2 regions of the Cupriavidus sp. IK-TO18 genome follow, and region 2 is predicted to be linked to the other one. Evidence: predicted binding sites of a transcription regulator. Region 2 holds the regulator's gene; the other holds the start of a gene.
What was found. Region 2 encodes NrdR, which represses ribonucleotide reductase genes. Its sites were predicted from a motif close to CACNANATNTNGTG; they were not measured.

Region 1: IPF36_RS25745 (ribonucleoside-diphosphate reductase subunit alpha) is a predicted target of NrdR. The motif match lies at 4,979-4,992, and genes of this name have one in related genera.

What each region holds. Positions count from the first base shown of each region.
Region 1 is NZ_JADGMP010000033.1:68,072-75,054, forward strand. It holds gene IPF36_RS25725 (PP0621 family protein) at 1-287, shown strand, start outside; gene IPF36_RS25730 (sensor histidine kinase) at 284-2,398, shown strand; gene IPF36_RS25735 (sigma-54 dependent transcriptional regulator) at 2,428-4,083, shown strand; gene ampD (1,6-anhydro-N-acetylmuramyl-L-alanine amidase AmpD) at 4,080-4,700, shown strand; gene IPF36_RS25745 (ribonucleoside-diphosphate reductase subunit alpha) at 5,217-6,983, shown strand, end outside.
Region 2 is NZ_JADGMP010000005.1:136,198-143,180, reverse strand. It holds gene tolA (cell envelope integrity protein TolA) at 1-705, opposite strand, end outside; gene tolR (protein TolR) at 798-1,241, opposite strand; gene tolQ (protein TolQ) at 1,306-1,989, opposite strand; gene ybgC (tol-pal system-associated acyl-CoA thioesterase) at 1,986-2,390, opposite strand; ZMP/ZTP riboswitch at 2,545-2,646, shown strand; gene glyA (serine hydroxymethyltransferase) at 2,780-4,027, shown strand; gene nrdR (transcriptional regulator NrdR) at 4,181-4,645, shown strand; gene IPF36_RS03080 (type IV pilin protein) at 4,715-5,083, opposite strand; gene IPF36_RS03075 (PilW family protein) at 5,608-6,495, shown strand; gene IPF36_RS03070 (pilus assembly protein) at 6,507-6,983, shown strand, end outside.

The sequences.
Region 1 (6,983 bases), on a different contig from region 2:
TCCTGATCCTGCTGGCCGTGGTGCTGGGCGTCTTCTGGTGGCTGCGCGCCCGCGCCGAAGCGCGGCTGGCGCAGCAACGCGCCCGGCAGCAAGCCAGCGAAAGCGCCGCCCGGTCCAGCGCCAACGCCCGGCAAACCGAATCCGCCGAACCGATGGTCCAGTGCGCCCAGTGCGGCGTGCACCTGCCGCAAGGCGAGGCCATCGCCTGGCGCGGCCTGCACTACTGCCGCCGCAGCCACTTGCCTGACGAGGCCAGCCACACCGACGGCGGCGGCGCGCGCCCATGATCGAACCGGCGCTGTCAGGCTGGCAGCGGCTCAATGCCTGGCGCGGCCTGGCGCAGCTGTGGCGCCAGCCTGAACCGCCCGAATTCCACTGGCGCCTGCTGCGCTATTTCTGCTGGACCCGCGTCGCCGTGGGCCTGCTGCTGCTCGGCTACGCGCTGATGCGGCGCGGCGAGCCTGCCCCAACGTCATTGCCGCCTTCGCTGCTGCCGGATTTGTCCTTCGGGCTGGCCGGCGTCGAACATGCGGCGGCCATGACGGTCGCCGTGCCTTACCTTGGCATTGCGCTGGCGATGCTCGCCGGCACGCTGTGGCGCCGCCATTTCCACCTGCGCGTGCGCGTGCAGGTGCTGGCCGACCTGGCGCTGCTGGCGCTGGTCTTCCACGCCATCGGCCACCCGGCCAGCCAGGGCCAGGCCGACGGCCTCGCCATGATCTTCCTGCTGCCCGCGCTCGAAGCCGGTGCGCTCACCAGCCTGCCGTTCGCGCTCTTTGCCGCGTCGATCTCCGCGCTGGTGGTGATGGGCGGACCGTTCATGCACACAATCCTGCTGCGCCAGGCCGATGCCGGGCTGCTGGGCTCGGGCCTGTTCGGCCTGGTGTTCATGATCGCGGCGCTGCTGATGTATATGCTGGCCAACCGCCAGATCGCGCAGGAGCGGCTGGCGCTGGTGCGCGAGCAGGAATTGCGCATGCAGCAGCTGGTCAACCGGCTGATGGTCAACGACATGCAGGACGGCGTGATGCTGGTGCGCGCCAACGGCGCCGTGGTGGCGGCCAACCCGGCGGCGGTGGTGCTGCTGGGCGTGCAGGCGCATGAGCGCATCTATTCGCGCCGGCTGGGGGCATCGGCGGAGCAGGGCAGTGGCGGCGGCACCGATGCCGTGCTGTTCGACCTGCGCCGCATCCCGCGCCTGCAGCCGCTGATGGAAATGCTGCGCGACTGGCTGCGCAGCAAGGACGACGTGCCGCGCATCCTGCAGCTGCTGCCGATGGCGTCGGGCAGCGCGCTGGCCGACGGCACCATGCAGCACACCCGGTTGCGGCTGCGCTTCGTGCTGCCGGGGCTGGCGGGGTTGCGCTCGACGCTGGCGCAGGGGCGCACGGTGCCGTCGCAACTCGACACCGCCGCGTGGAACGAGCTCTCGCCCGAGGCCGCCGCCCGCCTGCGCCTGGCCATTGCGCAGAACGAGGCCATGGCCTGGTCGCAGGAAGACGAAGCGCTGCTGCGCAGCGAGATGCGCGACACCGTGCTGGTTCATATCGAAAGCTGGGAGCGCATCGCCGAACAGGTGCAGCAGGAAAAGCTGGCCGCGATGGGCCGGCTGGTGGCCAGCATCGCGCACCAGATCCGCAACCCGCTGGCGGCGATCAGCCAGGCCAGCGAACTGCTGGCCGATTCCGCGCGGCAGGAGCCTGGCGCGGCGGACAGCGGCGCGGACGTCGACATCGACGCTCGCCTGCTGCGCATCATCAACGACAACGTGCGCCGGCTCGATCAGGTGGTGTCCGACGTGCTGCAGATGTCGCGCCGCCCGCGCACCGGCCGCAGCACCGTGCACCTGGCGCAGGCGCTGCCCGAGATCGTCGAGCGCTGGCGCCTGGAAATGCGCTCGCGCCGCCCGCACGCCGGCGAGACCCGCCCGGCCGGCCGCGCCGACGTCAACGCCAACGCCATCCGCCTGACCGTCGACGTGGCCCAGCCGGTGGTGTTCGACGCCGCGCAGTTGCAACAGGTGCTGGGCAACCTGCTCGACAACGCCTGGCGCTACTGCAGCCGGCTGCCCGGCTCGATCCGGCTGCTGGCGCACGCGCTGGACCAGCATCACGCCGAGCTGATCGTCTGGAACGACGGCGCCGAGGTCTCGCGCGAGCACCAGCGCAGCCTGTTCGAACCCTTCTTTACCAGCAACGCCCAGGGCACCGGCCTGGGCCTGTTCATGGCACGCGAGCTGTGCGGCGCCAACGATGCGCAAGTACGCTACGGCGCGGTCTCGGTGCCGGCGCTGCTCGAGCGCACCGGCGTGCTGGCCGCCGCTGCGCGCGATACACTGCCGGCCAAAGCCTTTGTCCTGACGCTGCGCATCGAGACCGCCGACGCGGCCGTCGCATGAACGGCGTCCGCCCATCCACACCCGCCACCATGCCATCCCGTACGCCCGATCCCATCCTCGTCATCGACGACGAGGCCGACCTGCGCGAGCTGCTCGACATCTCCATCCGGCGCATGGGCCATGACGTGGTGCTGGCCGGCTCGCTGGCCGAGGCGCGGCAGAAGCTGGCGCAGGGCCGCTACAGCCTGGTGCTGACCGACATGCGGCTGGGCGACGGCCTGGGCATCGAGATCGTGCGGCAGCTGTCGGCCGCGCCCGAGCGCATCCCGGTGGCGGTCATCACCGCCTACGGCAGCGCCGACAACGCTGTCGAGGCGCTCAAGGCCGGCGCCTTCGACTACATCGCCAAGCCGGTCTCGCTGGAGCAGCTGCGCAGCCTGGTGCTCAACGCGCTCGGCCGCCAGCAGCGCGACAGCAGCGAAGCCGATGCCGGCGGCAGCGCCGGCGCGGACGCTGCCGCCGACCGCGCCGCGGCGTTGCTGCCCGGCCATTCCGCCGCCATGCACGAGGTGCGCCGCTCGCTGTCGCGGCTGGCGCGCAGCATGGCCCCGGTGGTCATCAGCGGCGAATCGGGCAGCGGCAAGGAGCGCGCCGCGCGCGCCATCCACGCGATCAGCGCGCGCGCTTCGCACCCGTTTATCGCGGTCAACTGCGGCGCCATCCCCGAGACGCTGATGGAGTCGGAGTTCTTCGGCCACGTCAAAGGCGCCTTCACTGGCGCCGATGGCGAGCGGGGCGGCTTTTTCCATGCCGCCAACGGCGGCACGCTGCTGCTCGACGAGGTGGCCGACCTGCCGCTGGCCATGCAGGTCAAGCTGCTGCGCGCGCTGCAGGAGCGCCGCGTGCGCAAGATCGGCGCCAGCCGCGAAGATGCCGTGGACGTGCGCGTGATGTGCGCCAGCCACAAGGACCTGGCCGCGATGGTCGCCGCCGGCCAGTTCCGCCAGGACCTGTATTACCGCCTGAACGTGCTGGCGCTGCGCATGCCCACGCTGCGCGAGCGTGGCGAAGACATCCCGGTGCTGGCGCGCGCCATCCTGGACCACCTGGCGGTGCGCTATGGCGACCCGCATCCCAAGCGCCTGGCGCCGGCCGCGCTGGAGCAGCTGGCCGCCTACCGCTTCCCGGGCAACGTCCGCGAACTGGAAAACCTGCTCGAGCGTGCCTACGCCTTTGCCGAGAGCGAGCAGATCGAGGTGGCCGACCTCGGCCCGCTGGATGCCGGCGCGCCCGGCGCCGGGCTGATGGCCCCCGCGCCCACGATGGCGTCACCGGTCCCTGCGACCCAGTACGCCCCCTGGGGCGCGCCGGGCATGTGGGCGCCGATGCCGCCCGCGGCGACACCCACGCCCGCAGCCGTGGCCGAACCTGCTGCCGCGCCACAGGTTGCCGCACCGCCCGCCACCCAGCCCGAACCCGAGGGCGACGCCACCGAGCGCGCCTGCCGCGGCATCGTCTTCCCAATCGACCTGCCGGCCCGGCTCGAAGCCGTGGAGCGCGAACTGATTTTGCAGGCACTGGCGCAGACCAACTTCAACCGCACCGCTGCCGCGCCGCTGCTCGGCCTGAACCTGCGCCAGCTGCGCTACCGCATCCAGCAGCTTGGCATCCGCGAAGCCATGGACGCCGCTGACCGCGGCGTGGCCGAGAACAACGGCGACGGCGCGGGCGAGGGCACGCCATGACGAGGCCCAGCCAGCCCAATCTGCCTGCACAGGTGCGTGCCTTCCTCCCAGACGCAGACGGCTGGGTACCCGCCGCCCGCCGCGTGCCGTCGCCCAATTTCGACGAACGGCCCACCGGCATGCCCGTGGACCTGGTGGTGCTGCACAACATCAGCCTGCCGCCCGGCCAGTTCGGCAGCGGCGACATCGAAGCGTTCTTCCAGAACCGACTCGACCCGGACAAGCACCCGTTCTTCGCCACCATCCACCAGGTCCAGGTGTCCGCGCACTTCCTGGTGACGCGGCAGGGCGAGCTGGTGCAGTTCGTGCCGTGCACGCAGCGGGCCTGGCATGCCGGCCAGTCCGACTTCTTCGGCCGCACGCGCTGCAACGACTTCTCGATCGGCATCGAGATCGAGGGTTGCGACGACCTGCCGTTCACCCCCGCCCAGTACGACACCGTGGCCGCCCTGGTCCCGGCCCTGATGGCGGCCTACCCGGTGCGCGCGATTGCCGGCCACAGCGACATCGCCCCGGGGCGCAAGACCGATCCCGGCCCGCATTTCGACTGGGACCGCTTCGCCGCCGGTGCAGCAGTGCCGCCAGGCATGTTGCCCTATCGGCATACCACGGGGTGATGAATTCGTAACGTCATTCCCCATGGTCGTGCGCCCCTTTTTGGCACACATGCCCCAGGCAGGTTAGGGGCTATCGCATGCTCGCAACAATCAAAAAAATTTTTGTGAAATGTGCAGTTGCGAACGGTTTCGCTGAAACCCTTGTGTGTACTAGGCTCCCGGGCATGTGGCGCTGCCGCACGCGGCGGCCCGACCGCGAAACGACCCCGAAATAACGGTTGTCAAGACTGGTCATTCGGATTCGTTTCACTATACTTAGCCAAGTTTTCAGCAGTACCCACTATATCTAGTAGTCAAACCGGGGAGCTGGCCCAAGTGTGAGGTGCCGGTTGCACAGCGAGTGCAACCCGTCCGGAAACCTCCGCAAAGCTAGCGAATCACAAAGAGTCCCTGGCGAAATGTTCACGCAAAGGCAGTTTGTCCGTGCGCGGTCACACCGAAACGGATCCTTCTTTCCGCCGCATTTCGCCAGGGACTCTTTTGTCTCTTAAATCCAGGGTAAAAACAGGACTTCACATGCAAACGGCCCAGAACGAACTCACCACGGGTGGCGCCGCCGCCGGCGTTGCCAGCCAGGCACCCAACGCACAGACCTCCAGCGCCGCTTCCACCAGCTACCCGGATCACAAGATCATCCGTCGCAACGGCGCCGTGGTGGCGTTCGAGCCGTCCAAGATCAACGTCGCCATGACCAAGGCCTTCCTCGCCGTCAACGGCGGGCAGGGCGCAGCTTCCGCGCGCGTGCGCGAGATCGTCGAGCAACTGACCGACAGCGTGGTGCGCGCGCTGGTGCGTAGCCGCCCGAGCGGTGGCGCCATCCATATCGAAGACGTGCAGGACCACGTCGAGCTGGCCCTGATGCGCTCGGGCGAGCATGAAGTGGCCCGCGCCTACGTGCTGTACCGCGAGAAGCGCGCCCAGGAGCGCGCCAGCGCCAGCGCCCAGGCCGTGGCCCGCGTGCAGCAGTCCGGCATCCAGATCAATGTGACAGACGCCGGCGTGGCCAAGCCGCTGGACATCGTCGCGCTGCACGCCCTGATCGACAACGCCTGCTCCGGTTTGGGCGATGCGGTCAGCGCCGAGCCGATCCTGAAGGAAACCCTGAAGAACCTGTACGAAGGCGTGCCGATGACGCAGGTGTACGACTCCGCCATCCTGGCTGCGCGTACCCTGATCGAAAAGGACCCCAACTACAGCCAGGTCACCGCCCGTATCCTGCTGCACACCATCCGCAAGGAAATCCTGGGCGCCGAAGTGACCCAGACGGAGATGTCGGCCCGCTACGTCGAGTACTTCCCCAAGTTCATCGCCCGCGGCATCGAAGCCGAGCTGCTGGACGAAAAGCTGGCCACCTATGACCTGGCCCGCCTGGGCGCCGCGCTCGACGCCGGCCGCGACTTCCAGTTCAACTACCTGGGCCTGCAGACCCTGTACGACCGCTACTTCCTGCATATCGATGAAACCCGCATCGAAATGCCGCAGGCCTTCTTCATGCGCGTGGCCATGGGCCTGGCGCTGAACGAGAAGGACCGCGAAGCGCGCGCCATCGAGTTCTACCAGCTGCTGTCGTCGTTCGACTTCATGTCGTCCACGCCGACCCTGTTCAACTCCGGCACCCGCCGCTCGCAGCTGTCGTCGTGCTACCTGACCACCGTGTCGGACGACCTGGAAGGCATCTACGAAGCGCTGAAGGAAAACGCGCTGCTGTCCAAGTTCGCCGGCGGCCTGGGCAATGACTGGACCAACGTGCGCGCACTGGGCTCGCACATCAAGGGCACCAACGGCAAGTCGCAGGGCGTGGTCCCGTTCCTGAAGGTGGTGAACGACACCGCCGTGGCCGTGAACCAGGGCGGCAAGCGCAAGGGCGCCGTCTGCGCTTACCTGGAAACGTGGCACCTGGACATCGAAGAATTCCTGGAGCTGCGCAAGAACACCGGCGACGACCGCCGCCGCACCCACGACATGAACACGGCCAACTGGATCCCGGACCTGTTCATGAAGCGCGTGATGGAAGGCGGCGAGTGGACGCTGTTCTCGCCCGCCACCTGCCCGGACCTGCACGACAAGGTCGGAAAGGAATTCGAAAAGGCCTACCTGGGCTATGAAGCCAAGGCCGCCAGCGGCGAACTGAAGCTGTTCAAGAAGCTGCCCGCGCTGCAACTGTGGCGCAAGATGCTGGGCATGCTGTTCGAGACCGGCCACCCGTGGATCACCTTCAAGGATCCTTGCAACATCCGCAGCCCGCAGCAGCACGTCGGCGTCGTCCACAGCTCCAACCTGTGC
Region 2 (6,983 bases):
GCGCTGTGCATTGGCGGCCGCCTCGGACTGTGCCTTGGCCTTGGCATCGGCCTGTGCCTTGGCCTTCGCCTCGGCCTGGGCTTTCGCCTTGGCGTCCGCCTGGGCCCTGGCCTTGGCGTCGGCGGCTTCCTTGCGCTCGCGCTCGGCCTGTTCCTTGCGATCCTGCTCCTGCTGCGCGGCCTTTTTCTTCGCGTCTTCCTTGCGCTGCGCTTCCTTGCGCTCAGCCTCCTTGCGCTCGGCTTCCTTGCGCGCCGCGTCCTTCCGCGCTTCTTCCTTCCGCGCTTCTTCCTTCCGGGCTTCTTCCTTGCGCGCCGCTTCCTTGCGTTCGGCCTCCTTGCGGGCCGTTTCCTTGCGCTCGGCTTCCTCGCGCGCTGCGGCCTCGGCCTGCCGCTTCTTCTTCTCGAGCGCGATGTCGGCGTCTTCCTCGACCTTGCTCTTCACCTGCGGCGCCGGCGGTGCCGGCACCGGGCGCTGCTGCACCACCGGCTCGGGCTCAGGTTCGCGCGGCGGCGGTGGCGGCGCGGTGGCGGCGGGAACCTCTTCCCACAGCTCGGCCTCGGCGCCGACCGGCGTGCTGCTCTGCCAGTGCACGCCGTAATACAGCACGATGCCCAGCAGCAGGTGCATGACGAGCGCGAGCACGAAGGAACGCATGGTTCCCCGCTCTTTCACCGGCTGGTAGGGATAGGCGGCGACGGTATTCATCGGGCGCAACGGCAATCGCAATGGCTGTCAGTCGGGCGCATCAATGCGGCTTCAATACGGGTTCAACGCGGGTTCAACGCGGGTTCAACGCGTCAGGAAGTCTTGGACTTGACCATCAGGCCCACGCGCTTGATGCCGTCGGCCTTCAGGACCGACATGACATCGAGCACGGCTTCGTACTTCACCGAACGGTCGGCGGCGATCACCACCGGCTGGTCCGGGTTCTCGTTCTGGCGCTGGTGCACGAAATCGAGCAGGCCCTGCTTGTCGAGCTTGCGCTCGAAGGCATTGCCGGCGTTGTCCTTGCCGCGCGCGGTCAGGTCGCCGTTCTCGTGCACGGTGACGACGATCGGCGGCGCCTTCTGCTGCGGCGTGGCGTTGGCCACGGTGGGCAGGTCCACGGTGGCGGGGCTCACGATCGGCGCTGCCACCATGAAGATGACCAGCAGCACGAGCATGACGTCGATATAGGGCACGACGTTGATGTCGGCGCTTGCCCGGCGGCGCGAACCGCCGCGGCGCTGAATGGCTGCCATTGCAGGACTCCTGGAAACGACGGGAGCCCGGGCCGCTCACCCGGACTCCCCGTCTTGGATTCGGTTAGCGCGCCTGCCGTTGCAGGATGTTCAGGAACTCTTCCATGAAGCTTTCGAAACGGATCGCCAGGCGGTCGATTTCGGTGGCATAGCGGTTATACGCGATCACCGCCGGGATCGCCGCGAACAGGCCGATCGCGGTGGCCACCAGCGCTTCGGCAATGCCGGGGGCCACCGATGCCAGCGTGGCCTGCTGCACATTCGACAGGCCGCGGAATGCGTTCATGATCCCCCACACGGTGCCGAACAGGCCGATATACGGGCTGACCGAGCCCACCGAGGCCAGGAACGGCAGGTGCGACTCGAGCACGTCCATCTCGCGCTGGTAGGCGGCACGCATGGCGCGGCGGGCCGCGTCGAGCAGCGCGCCGGAATCGTTGCCGCGCTCGCGCGCCTTCAGGAACTCGCCCATGCCGGATTCAAAGATCCGCTCGAGCGCGCCGGTGTTGTGGCGGTTGTTGACGGCACTGTTATAGAGCGCCTGCAGGTCGCCGCCGGCCCAGAAGTCGCGCTCGAACCCTTCGGTCTGGGTGCGCGCCGAGCGCAATGCCAGGTGCTTGCGGAAGATATAGGTCCACGAAAACAGCGACATGACGAGCAACAGCGCCATGACGGCCTGTGCCAGCAGGCTGGCGTGGAGCACCAGCGTTACGATCGACATGTCTTGCGTGACGGTCACGGGATTCATCGGGCGGACTTGATGGTAGCTAGGACGGGGGCCGGAATCGGGGCGGGACGAAAAGTGCTTCGATCAACACATCCGACGCGGATGGCGCCGGATGCAAGCATCAGCTCGTCACGCCAGGCTTCCTGCGTGAACTGGACCGAGGCCGGGCCGACCCGGTCGATGCGCGTGCGGATCTCGAGCTGGTCATCGAGGCGGGCGGGCGCATTGTAGTCCACCGCCGTGCTACGGACGATGAAGACCACGCCGGCCTCGTCGGCCAGCGCCTGCTGCTCGATACCGAGCGAACGCAGCCACTCGGTGCGGGCCCGTTCGAAGAACTTGAGGTAGTTGGCGTAGAACACTACGCCGCCCGCGTCGGTGTCTTCCCAGTACACCCGCAGGGTCCAGACAAAGTTTGTCATGGCCGCGATTGTAACGGAGAGCGAACGCGGTTTCGTGTAAACCCGCAGTACGAGTTTGCAACAGCAAGTTGCTGGCCAGCCCTTGACCAGCCTTGGCTGGCGGGTTGACGGCTTGCGGCGGGCGCACTCTACGCGCTACACTGCGCGCAACCATTCCATCTTGCGCGACTGGCGAAGTCAGTGGGCACTACCACGAGGAAGCGCAAGTTCTCTGGCGTGTTGTTTCACACGCCTGCCGCTCGCCTGGGCAGCGAATGGGAAGCAGGGTGCGCCCTGCGCCGACGGCTGCAAAGTGCCGCCGGCGCCGGTCGCCGCTAGCCTTCCCCGCGCGCCCTAACCGATGCCCCCGATGCTTGAATCGGATTCCCTTTTTTCAGACGAGTCTCGCCATGTTCGAACGCAGCCGTTTCACGATCGACCAGATCGACCCTGAGGTCTTTGCCGCCATCCAGAAGGAAAACCAGCGCCAGGAAGACCACATCGAGCTGATCGCCTCCGAAAACTACACCTCGCCGGCCGTGATGGCCGCGCAGGGTTCGCAACTGACCAACAAGTATGCCGAGGGCTATCCCGGCAAGCGCTACTACGGTGGCTGCGAGTTTGTCGACATGGTCGAGCAGCTGGCCATCGACCGCGTCAAGCAGCTGTTCGGCGCCGAGGCCGCCAACGTGCAGCCCAACTCGGGCTCGCAGGCCAACCAGGGCGTGTACTTCGCCATGCTCAAGCCGGGCGACACCATCATGGGCATGAGCCTGGCCGAAGGCGGCCACCTCACCCACGGCATGGCGCTCAACATGAGCGGCAAGTGGTTCAACGTGGTCAGCTACGGCCTGAACGCCCAGGAAGACATCGACTACGACGCGCTGGAAAAGCTCGCGCAAGAGAAGAAGCCCAAGCTGATCATCGCCGGCGCCTCGGCCTTCGCGCTGCGCATCGACTTCGAGCGCATCAGCAAGGTCGCCAAGTCGATCGGTGCCTACTTCATGGTCGACATGGCCCACTACGCTGGCCTGATCGCCGCGGGCGTCTACCCGAACCCGGTGCCGCACGCCGACTTCGTCACCACCACCACGCACAAGAGCCTGCGCGGCCCGCGCGGCGGCGTGATCCTGATGAAGGCCGAGCATGAGAAGGCCATCAACTCGGCGATCTTCCCCGGCATCCAGGGCGGCCCGCTGATGCACGTGATCGCCGGCAAGGCGGTGGCGTTCAAGGAAGCACTGACCCCCGAGTTCAAGGAATACCAGCAGCAAGTGGTGAAGAACGCCGCCGTGCTGGCCGAGACCCTGATCGCGCGCGGCCTGCGCATCGTCTCTGGCCGTACCGAAAGCCACGTGATGCTGGTCGACCTGCGCGCCAAGCACATCACCGGCAAGGACGCCGAACGCATCCTGGGCGAGGCGCACATCACCGTCAACAAGAACGCCATCCCGAACGATCCGGAAAAGCCGTTCGTGACCTCGGGCGTGCGCCTGGGCTCGCCGGCCATGACCACGCGCGGCTTCAAGGAAGAAGAAGCCCGCATCGTCGGCAACCTGATCGCCGACGTGCTGGAGAACCCGCACGACGCCGCCAACATCGCCAGCGTGCGCGAGCAGGTGGCTGCCCTGACCAAGCGTTTCCCGGTCTACGGCTGATGCTTCCAGGCCACCCGCGAGGGTGGCCGGCAGCCCCGCAAGCCGCGCCCTGCCACACGCAGGCGGTCCGGCTTGCGGGCCTCGCCAACCCGCCCGCCTGCGCAGGACATCCATGCGGAACAGGCGACGGAATTCAACTGAAGGTGGTCCGGCATGAAATGCCCCTTTTGCGGTCATTCCAATACCCAGGTGCTCGACACGCGCATGTCGGAAGACGGCGATGCCGTGCGCCGGCGCCGGCGCTGCGAGTCCTGCGACCGCCGCTTCACCACCTATGAGCGGATCGAGCTGTTCTTTCCCGCCATCGTCAAGAAAAACGGTTCGCGCGTCGACTACGCGCGCGCCAAGCTGAAGGATTCGATGCGCCTGGCGCTGCGCAAGCGCCCGGTCTCGGCCGAGGCCATCGATGAAGCCATCACCCGCATCGAGGAAAGACTGCTGTCGCTGGGCGAGAAGGAAATCCCCAGCAGCCAGGTCGGCGAGCTGGTGATGCGCGAGCTGCGCAAGCTCGACAAGATCGCGTATATCCGGTTTGCGTCGGTGTACCGGAGTTTCGAGGATGTTTCCGAATTCTCCGATGTGCTCGCCGAAGTGACCGCGGGCAACAGCAAGCGCTGAGCGCCCTGCTCCACCGTCAACGTTCCCAGCAGTCTTGCAGATACGCGGCGGGATTCGCGCCGACCGCGTTCAGCCGCGTGCCCGCCTGGTCCGGCAAGGAGGTGCCGCAGGCATCCGCCGCATTGACTGGCACGGCCTGCACACATAGCCGTTCGCCGTCAGCGAACTGGCCACCAGCGAGATGTTGTAGCGCACCCGGTTGCTGTCGCGCGGCGAGGTGCGCAACGCTGCCGGCAAGGCAAACGCCGCCCCGGCCGTATCCTGGTCATCGCGCCCGTTGACCGAGCGGAAGCGCTCCAGCTGCTGCGCCGCCTCGGTCATCATGCCGCGCGCATCGGTGCGGTAGCGACGCCGCACATGCTCGGTGCAGTTGGGGATGGCGATCGCGGCGAGGATGCCGAGGATCGATACCGCGACCATCAGCCCGATCAGCGTCATGCCGCCCATGGTCCGGACGCGGCGGCTACGGAACCCAGATATTGCCCTTTTCCATCACGCTGATGACATCGCCCGTGGTCGCGCTGGCGACCGGTTCATCGCGGTCTTACCAAATTTTGCGCATTCATATCAGGCGTCTACAAAGCGCACGGCAGCGGCGGGATACGGTGGAGGTCCCGAAATGCCCTGACGCCGCGCGCCATGCACCATCTCTTCGCCCTGCCCTGCCGCCTGCTTCGTTGCCTGCTTCGTTGTCTTCCTCGTTGCCTGCCTCCACGTGGCGCCATCCGCGGATACATCCTGTTCGAATCGCTCTGCGGGCTGGCGATCTTCACCGCCGGCCTGGCATCGCTCGCAATCCTGGGGCCGACGGGACTCGGCTGGCAGCGAGCGCTGGATCAGGCTAGCCATGACACGCGCAGGACGGCAGAGTCGGCCGAACTGGCGCCATGGCCGGCCGGACTGCCTCTGAACCGTGCCGGCGCGGGGCTGCCATGAGAGCGCTTCCGATACGAACGCTTCCGATGCGCCGCCATGGCCAGGGCTTTTCGCTGACCGAAGCCATGGTCGGCCTGGCGCTCGGGCTCATTGTCGCCGCCGTCGCCACGGCGGCGTGGCAGGTGGCACTGTCCGCCTACCGCAGCGCGGCGGAGCGCGTACTGCTGGAAGAACGCGGCCAGCGCGCGCTCGCCATCCTGAGCGCGCTGCTGCGCCAGGCCGGCTGGCATGCCGGCACACTCGACGCGTCGGCGCCGCCCGCCGTCAGCGGCGCCGACGACTGCGGGCAGCCGGGCATCGCCGAAGTGCCGACGTGCACCCGCCACGGCGTCGCGAACAGCGATGTGCTGCTGGTGCGGTTCAGCGGCCAGGGCCAGCCCGGCGATCCGAGCCAGCCTGACGAGACGATGATCGATTGCAGCGGGTATCCGCTGGCGGCACGGATGGCGGGGGCCGAAGGCGCCACGGGTTTTGTCGCGGCGAACATGCTCTATATAGCCGCCGCCACGGACGGCGAGCCGCAACTGCTGTGCCGCTATCCGTCCCGCCGCAATGGCCAGGTCGACGGACAGGGCTGGACTTCGGGGGCACTGGTCCGTGGCGTCGCCTCGCTGCAACTGCGCTTCGGGGTGGACATGGATGGCGACCGTCAGCCAGATGCGTTCCTGCCAGCGGCACGGGTCCAGGCCATGGGGGCGCACGCATGGCAGCGCGTACTGGCGGTGCAGATCGCGCTTGCGCTGCAGGGCGAGCAGCGCGGCGCTGCCCGTGACGCTGCCGTGAGCGCGCGCGCTGACGATGCCCTGGCCGACCTGCAGGCAGCGCCGGTCGACACGCACCGCGCCAACCGGCGCGTGTTCGCCACGACGGTCCGCCTGCGCAACGCCCTGCGCTGCGAGGAGACACTATGCTGAGGCCGCACGCGATGACGCAGGCCGGCGGCATCACGCTGCTGTTCGCGGCGACGATGCTGCTGCTGGTCGCCGCCACCGCGGCGGCCATGCTGCAAATGCTTTTGGCAGGCCGGCAACTGGCGGCCGCCGGCCGCGATCGCGAGATCGCGTTCCGGGCAGCAGAAGCCGCCCTGCTCGAGGCGGAGGCGGAACTGCTCGCCGCCGCCGGTGGCAGTGACGACCGCTTCGGCCAGTGGCCCGCCGCGGGCGAATGCGGTCGCGGCGCGCAGGCGGCGCTGTGCAACACTGCGCACGCGCGCACGCCGGTATGGCAGCCGTGGCTGCATGGCCTGGCTACGGACCTGGCGATTGGCGTGCCGGCAAGCGGCGTTGCCATCGTGCCGGAAGCCTTTGCAGGTTCTTTTACGGCGCCGCGTTACGTTGCCGAGCTGCTCGACTACGGCCCCATGCCTGACGAAGGCCGGCCGGCCTTGCCGCGGCTGCGCATC